Regions from separate parts of the Spirillospora sp. NPDC048911 genome, predicted to be linked through region 1. Evidence: riboswitches for the same ligand, from Rfam matches in the RefSeq annotation. Region 1 holds a riboswitch; the other holds the start of a gene.
The links. A riboswitch is a leader RNA that binds a small molecule or an ion and turns the genes downstream of it on or off. The one in region 1 is predicted to bind cobalamin.

Region 2: another riboswitch for cobalamin. It lies ahead of ACGFNU_RS30875 (putative cobaltochelatase); the one in region 1 lies ahead of ACGFNU_RS08800 (CbtB-domain containing protein).

Annotation. Positions count from the first base shown of each region.
Region 1 covers NZ_JBICUD010000002.1:357,979-361,670, forward strand. Annotated here, with positions in the region: gene ACGFNU_RS08790 ((2Fe-2S)-binding protein) at 96-728, shown strand; gene ACGFNU_RS08795 (CbtA family protein) at 671-1,459, opposite strand; gene ACGFNU_RS08800 (CbtB-domain containing protein) at 1,459-1,683, opposite strand; cobalamin riboswitch at 1,713-1,859, opposite strand; gene ACGFNU_RS08805 (3-isopropylmalate dehydrogenase) at 1,974-3,029, shown strand; gene ACGFNU_RS08810 (branched-chain amino acid aminotransferase) at 3,204-3,692, shown strand, end outside.
Region 2 covers NZ_JBICUD010000007.1:283,624-287,315, forward strand. Annotated here, with positions in the region: gene cobO (cob(I)yrinic acid a,c-diamide adenosyltransferase) at 1-60, opposite strand, end outside; gene ACGFNU_RS30875 (putative cobaltochelatase) at 62-2,077, opposite strand; cobalamin riboswitch at 2,110-2,305, opposite strand; gene ACGFNU_RS30880 (oxygenase MpaB family protein) at 2,384-3,220, shown strand; gene ACGFNU_RS30885 (TetR/AcrR family transcriptional regulator) at 3,230-3,692, shown strand, end outside.

The DNA.
Region 1 (3,692 bases):
TGCCGAAGATGGAGGTAGCGAGGGCGGAGGCGGCGCAGGCGGAGGCGGAAATGGCGGCGGTGGATGTGGTTGCGGCTTTGCGGGGGGCGGGTGGGTTGGGGCCTTACTTTGAGATCGTCACCGACCCTGCCGAGGAGGCCGATCCGACGTGGCGTCCGCTGCCGGAGAAGGATCCGGAGCGCCTGGCGGGGCTCGTCGACGCGTACGCCCAGCGGCTCGGCACCGGCGAGCGGCGCGTGGCGGCCTCGATCCTCTTCCAGGGCCTGGCGTCCCGCCTGTGGTCGCCCACGGTGGCGGCCGCCGCGCTCGGCGTCGTTCCGGACCTGTCCAGCCTGCACTGGCGATGGGCGCCCGGCGCGCCGATCGCGCTCTGGCTCGCAGAGCCCTCGGGATGGCCGGGCTCGGCCGACCGCCTCTACGAGACGGTGGTGACCGGCCAACTGCAACCCTTGCGCGACACGATCCTCCAGGTCGTACGCCTGGCCGACGGCCTGCTCTGGGGGAACGCGGCGTCGGCCCTGGCCGGAACGCTCCGCGCTGGAACCCTCCGGCCGGACCTGGCCGCGCCGCTGAACACCCTTGTACGGGACCTGTTCTCCCGTGGCCCGCTCACCGGCACGGGCTCGTTCGAACAGGGCCGGGGCTTCGTGCGGCGCAGCTGCTGCCTCTACTACCGCGTCCCGCCCGGTGGCGAGATGTGCGGCGACTGCGTACTGCTGACCCGCTGAGCCGGTTCGGCCTGGTGTGTGCGGAAGGCTCGTTCTGTGAGGGCCCCGAAGAGCAGGCCCAACGTCGCCCAGAGCACCACCTGGATTCCCAGCGAGGCGATCCGGAAGTCCCACAGCACGGTGGCCGGGAAGCCGTCCGCGACCGCGTCGGGCTCGGGCGTGAACCGGTGGACGATCCCGACGACGACGGCGAAGCCCACCGCGGCCACGATCGTCGCGTTCCACGCCCCGAGCCTGGGCAGCAACCGGCGCTGCACGATCACCGCGGCGGCGGTGCCCAGGAGGCCGAGCGCCACCATGCCGAAGTAGAGCGTCGTCCGGCTGCCGATCGTGTCCGGATTGCCGACCGCCGGGGGTGTCGGCGGGTACTTCAGGAACGGCACGACCACCACCGCCACGAAGCCGCCGAGGGCGACCAGCGCCGCCGTGGCGCGGGCGTCGATCGCCCCGATCCGGCCGTAGGCGAACGCGAACGCGATGGCGAAGAGGCCGCCGACCGCCACGCCGTAGACCACCATCGCGGTGATCAGACCGGCCGTCTTCTGGGCGGTACGGCTGACGACCTCGGCCTCGGCCGCCTCACCACCGTGATGGTGCGTGGCCGCCCGGGCCTCCTCGAAGGAGATGGCGTGCCCCACCTGGGGTTCGCCGTAGATCCAGGCGATCACGAGCGCGAGCGCCGCCGCGGCGATCCCGGCGAGCATGCCGCGGATGAGAAGGGAGCGCATCATCAGTGGCAGGGGAACCCGAGCAGGTGCCGGCCGTCGTGCGTGAACTCGTGCACCCAGGTGCCGCTGAACAGGGAGGTGGCGCCCTGCTCGGCGCCGACGAAGTAGAGCAGCAGGAGGCCGAGGACGGCGGCGAGGACCGCCCAGGGCAGGATCTCGCGGACGGGGACGCGCAGCGGGACAGGCAGCTCCTGGACCTGCGCCGACGGCACGGTTGACTGGGCCATGGGATCTCCTCACGGGGTGCACTCGCCCCGGTGACGGGAGGACGGCAGGACAGTTCCTGACTTCCGGGAGCCTTGGCGGGCCGACCGGACACAGTGGCGGGACCGTCCTGGAATCGCACCAGGTTCCTGCGCACTGCCGCCTCGATGTGAACTTGTCCTGCTGAGCGTCCACTTCGCATGGGCACCGCGTCAAGTAGCCCCATCGGGTGACAGTCCAGGCCGGACGAGATGGTGATCTCGGATGGTGAGACCGGTGCTCACGAGCTGAGACGTTGGGGTAGAGTGCGCGCATGGTTTCCCGCAACATTCGGCTGGCCGTCATCCCGGGTGACGGGATCGGCCCGGAGGTCGTCGCCGAGGGGCTCAAGGTCCTGGAGGCCGTCGCCCCCGCGTCCGGCCTGGCGTTCGAGCAGACCCGCTACGACCTGGGCGCCGCCCGCTGGCACCGGACCGGCGAGGTGCTGCCCGACTCGGTGCTCGACGAACTGCGGGGCCAGGACGTCATCCTGCTCGGCGCCATCGGCGACCCGAGCGTGCCCAGCGGGACGCTGGAGCGCGGGCTGCTGCTGCGGGCCCGCTTCGAGCTCGACCACTACGTCAACCTGCGGCCGGTCAAGCTCCTGCCGGGCGCCGCGACCCCGCTGGCGGGCGTGCGGCCCGAGGACATCGACATGGTCGTCGTCCGCGAGGGCACCGAGGGCCCCTACACCGGCGTCGGCGGTGTGCTCCGCAAGGGCACCGACCACGAGGTCGCCACGCAGGAGAGCGTCAACACCGCGTACGGCGTCGAGCGGATCATCCGCTACGCGTTCGAGCAGGCCGCCGCCAGGCCCCGCAAGAAGCTCACGCTCGTCCACAAGGACAACGTGCTGACCTTCGCCGCCGGGCTCTACCAGCGCTACCTCAAGGAGCTCGCGGCCGAGTTCCCCGACGTCGAGACCGACTACTGCCACGTCGACGCGGCCACGATGTTCTTCGTCAACCAGCCGCAGCGCTTCGACGTGGTCGTCACCGACAACCTCTTCGGCGACATCATCACCGACCTCGGCGCGGCGGTCGCCGGCGGCATCGGGCTGGCCGCCTCAGGCAACATCAACCCGACCGGCGCCGCCCCCTCGATGTTCGAGCCGGTGCACGGCAGCGCCCCCGACATCGCGGGCCAGGGCAAGGCCGACCCGACCGCTACGATCCTGTCCGTCGTCATGCTGCTCGACCACCTCGGTGCCGCCGAGGCCGCACGGCGCGTCGAGCAGGCCGTCGCCGATGACCTGCTGGAGCGCCCGGGCCTGGGCGCCCGGTCCACGTCGCAGATCGGCGACGCGATCGCGAAGCGAGTATCCGGCTAGGGGCGCGCCTCTCTGGTCACCAGAGCGAACTCCGGGCGTGCCTCGCGGCGCGCCCGGATTTTTTCGTGCGCACCGTGATCAAGGAGTAGCACTCGGACGAAGTACGACAATGGGCATAAGGGAATGCCGGGCGGCGATGGGGCCGCGGCGGCGATCCGGGAGAGGACCGAGACGATGAGCAGCACCCTGGACTTCGAGATCAACCTGACCGGGCAGCCGACCCCGGCCGCCGAGCGCGAGCGCATCCTGGCCGATCCGGGGTGGGGTGTGCACTTCACGGATCACATGATCATGATCCGTTACCAGGAGGGCAAGGGCTGGTACGACGCCCGCCTGGAGCCCTACGGCCCGATCCCGATGGACCCGGCCAGCCAGGTCCTGCACTACTCCCAGGAGCTGTTCGAGGGGCTCAAGGCCTACCGGCAGGCCGACGGCTCGATCGTCACGTTCCGCCCGACCGCCAACGCCGCCCGGATGAACCGCTCCGCCCGCCGCATGGCGATGCCGGAGATCCCCGAGCAGCTGTTCGTGGACGCCCTCGAACTGCTCGTCCGCACCGACCGGGAGTGGATCCCCGGCAAGGAGGGCCAGAGCCTCTACCTGCGGCCGTTCATGTTCGCGACCACCCAGGCCCTCGGCGTCAACCGGCCCGCGGCCGAGTTC
Region 2 (3,692 bases), on a different contig from region 1:
GCGGCGCTCGCGGGTCGTCAGCCCGTCCTCCGGCACGTACTCCGGCTTGCCCTGAGGCATCTCACGCCACCTTCCGCGCCGAACGGACGACGCCCGCGAGCGAGTCCGCCGCGAGCTCGTCCAGCCGGACGGCCTCGGCACCGAGCTGACCGGCCAGCCGCTGTGACAACCCGAGCCGCACCGGCCCGGACTCGCAGTCCACCACGACCGAGGCCACGTCCGTGAGCAGCCCCGCGACCGCCGCCGGGTCGGGTCCGTGCGTGGCGCGGCCGTCGGTGACGAGCACGAGCAACGGGCGGCGCGCCGGGTCGCGCAGCCGCTCGACGCGCAGCACCTCCGCCGCGCGCACAAGCCCGGCCGCCAGCGGGGTGCGGCCCCCGGTCGCGAGCCGCTCCAGCCGCCGCGCGCCCGCCTCGACGGAGGACGTCGGCGGCAGCGCAAGGGTGGCCTCCGTTCCCCGGAAGGTGATGAGCCCGACCTTGTCGCGCCGCTGGTAGGCGTCCAGGAGGAGGCTCAGCACCGCGCCCTTGACCGCGCGCATGCGCTGCCGCGCCGCCATCGAGCCGCTCGCGTCGACGACGAACAGCACCAGATTGCCCTCGCGCCCGTCCCGGACGACCTCGCGCAGATCCTCCGCGGCGACGATAAGGCCAGGGCCGCCGCGACCACGGGCGTGCTGGTGCGGCGCGGCGGCGCGCAAGGTCGCGGTCAGGTGCAGGCCGCGCGATCCGGGCTGCGCGCCCGAGACGCGACCGTACGGGCTCCGCGCCTTGGAACGGCGGCCGGGCGCGCCGGTGCCCGTCCCGGGGACGGTGAAGAGCCGGGGCTTGTACGCGGCGTCGGCGGGAGCGGGCTCGTTCGGCGCCGGCGCCGGTGCCTGCCCGTCCGGCGACCGCTGCTCGTCCGAAGCCGGTGGACCGTCACCGTCCCGAGGAGCGGGTCCGCCGCCGTCAGGCCCGCCTGGATCATCGTCGGGAGGCTCCGGCTCGCCGCGCTCCGCGTGCTCGTCCAGCACGTCGTCGAGCTTCTGCTCGTCCAGGCCGGGGGCGTCGAACGGGTCACGGCGGCGGCGATGCGGGAGGGCGAGACGCACGGCCGTCCGCACGTCGTCGGAGGTGACCTCCGTCCGGTCGTGCCACGCGGCCAGCGCGATCGCGGCGCGGGCGGTCACGAGGTCGGCGCGCAGGCCGTCCACCTCGAACGCGGCGCACACCGCCGTGATCTGGCGGAGGGCCGCGTCGGTCAGCACCACCCGCGAGAGCCTGCTCCGCGCGGCGGCGATCCGGCCGGCCAGCTCGGCCTCGGCCTCGGCCCAGCCCGCGGCGAAGTCCACCGGATCGTCATCGAACCGCAGCCGGCGCCGGACGACCTCCGCCCGCTCCCCGGGCTCGCGCGTGGCGGCCACCTCGACGGTCAGCCCGAACCGGTCGAGCAGCTGCGGCCGCAGCTCGCCCTCCTCGGGGTTCATGGTGCCGACGAGCAGGAAGCGCGCCGCGTGCCGGACGGAGACGCCCTCGCGCTCGACGTACGACTCGCCCATCGCGGCGGCGTCGAGGAGCAGGTCGACGAGGTGGTCGTGCAGCAGGTTGACCTCGTCGACGTAGAGGACGCCGCGGTGCGCGGCCGCCAGCAGGCCGGGTTCGAAGGCCTTCACGCCCTCGGTCAGCGCCCGTTCGAGGTCGAGGGAGCCGGTGAGCCGGTCCTCCGACGCGCCGACCGGCAGCTCCACCAGCCGCGCGGGCCTGCGCTCCGCCGAGTCGGCTCCGGCATGCGGGCCGTCGGGGTGCGGGCCGTCGGGGCACTCGGGATCGGGATCACCCGGGTCGCAGGAGAAGCGGCAGCCCGGCACGACGCCGACTTCGGGCAGCAGCCCGGCCAGGGCGCGGACGATCGTGGACTTGGCGGTGCCCTTCTCGCCGCGGACCAGCACGCCGCCCACGCTCGGGGAGACCGCGTTGACCAGCAGGGCCAGCTTGAGATCGGCCATGCCGACGACGGCGGAGAACGGATAGCGGGCACCGGCGCGGCCACGGCGGCTCGCCGGGAGATCGCGGCTGGTCGGCAGATCAGAGGGCACGCCTCATCGTCCTTCCTCGGGTGTCCACGCCCGTGGCGGTCAGGTCCGACGGCCGGAGTCTCCTGGCTCCCGGATCACCGCTCCCCCTCAGCCTTCCAGCGTTGCCGCCGTGGCGCACCAGAGAGGGAACTCCCCTGGTCACAGTTGCGGGACAGCCCCGGAATCGCACCGGGTTCCTCCGCTTCCGTCGCAGGCCAAGGATGGCACACCGCCGCGGGCCGCCCAAGAGGCGGCCGGGCGGCGGCCGCGAGGCGGCCGGGCGGGCGGGCTATTGGCGATGTGCCAATAACGTGTTCTACTGAGGTCATGCGACGAACCGGTGGACTTCCCTTCCGGCCAGGCGACGTCTCCTGGACGGTCATGCGCGAGCCGGTGCTCGGCCTCGGCGCCGCGCCGACGCTCCTGCTGCAGGTGACGCACCCGCTCGTGGCCGCGGGCGTCGAGCAGTACTCCGACTTCGAGAGCGACCCGTTCGCCCGGCTGTGGCGGACGGCCGACATCATGCTCAAGCTGTCGTTCGCCGAACCCGAGGTCTCGGCCCGCCAGTCCGCCAAGCTGCGGCGCGTGCACGAACGCGTCACCGGCGTCTCGGACGAGGGCGTCCGCTACCGCGCGCTGGATCCCGACCTCCTGCTCTGGGTCTGGGCGACGCTGGTGCACAACGGGCTCGACCTCTACCAGCGCACGTTCGGACGGCTGCCGTCAGGCGACCGCGAGCGGTTCTACCAGGAGCAGAAGCTGATCGCGTACGCGTGCGGCGTCCCCGAGGGCCACTGTCCCGTCATCTACGAGGACTTCCGCGCTTACTTCGACCGGATCGTCCAGGAGGAACTGCGCCCGACCACCGTCTCGGCCAAGCTCCTCGACACCACCCGCAAGCTGCCCATGCCGTGGCCGCTGGGCCCCGCCTACATCCGGCTCAACCTGCTCGCCGCCGGAGCGCTGCTGCCGCCCCGGCTGCGGAGCGAGCTGGGCGTCCCGTGGAGCCGGACGCGCTCCCTCGCGTTCGCCTCCCTCATCGAGGCCAACAAGACGGCGACCAAGGTCGTGCCCGTGTCGGTACGGCACCGCCCCACCGCCTACCTTGTCGCGCGGGAGCGGCCGTTGCGGCTCTTCGGGCAACCGCGGCGCCGGGCGGCATAGGCTGTCGGAGTGGCCCCTCCGTCTTCACGCCGTGCCGCCAGGGCGAGCTATCAGCGGCTTCCCCGGGATGAACGGCGCGACCAGATCCTCGGCGTGGCCCGCAGGATGTTCACCGAGCTGGCCTACGCCGACGTCTCCACCGCCGCGATCGCGCGCGAGGCGGGCGTCCAGCGCGGGCTGATCCACTACTACTTCGGCACGAAGCGCGAGCTGTTCCTGGAGGTCGTGCGCGGGCTCACGCTCAGTTACGCCGGCCAGGCCCCGCCGGCCGATGCCGCGATGCCGCTGGAAGAGACGGTCGACCTCTGCGTGCACCTGTTCCTGGACGCCGCCGAGACCAACGCCGACACCTGGCTCGCCGCCCTCGACGCGGAGGGTTTCGGTCAGGATCCGGAGCTGCGGCGCATCGTCAACAAGACCCGTGACGTGACGGTCGAGCACATGCTCACGGTGCTGCGCGTGCCCGAGCCGA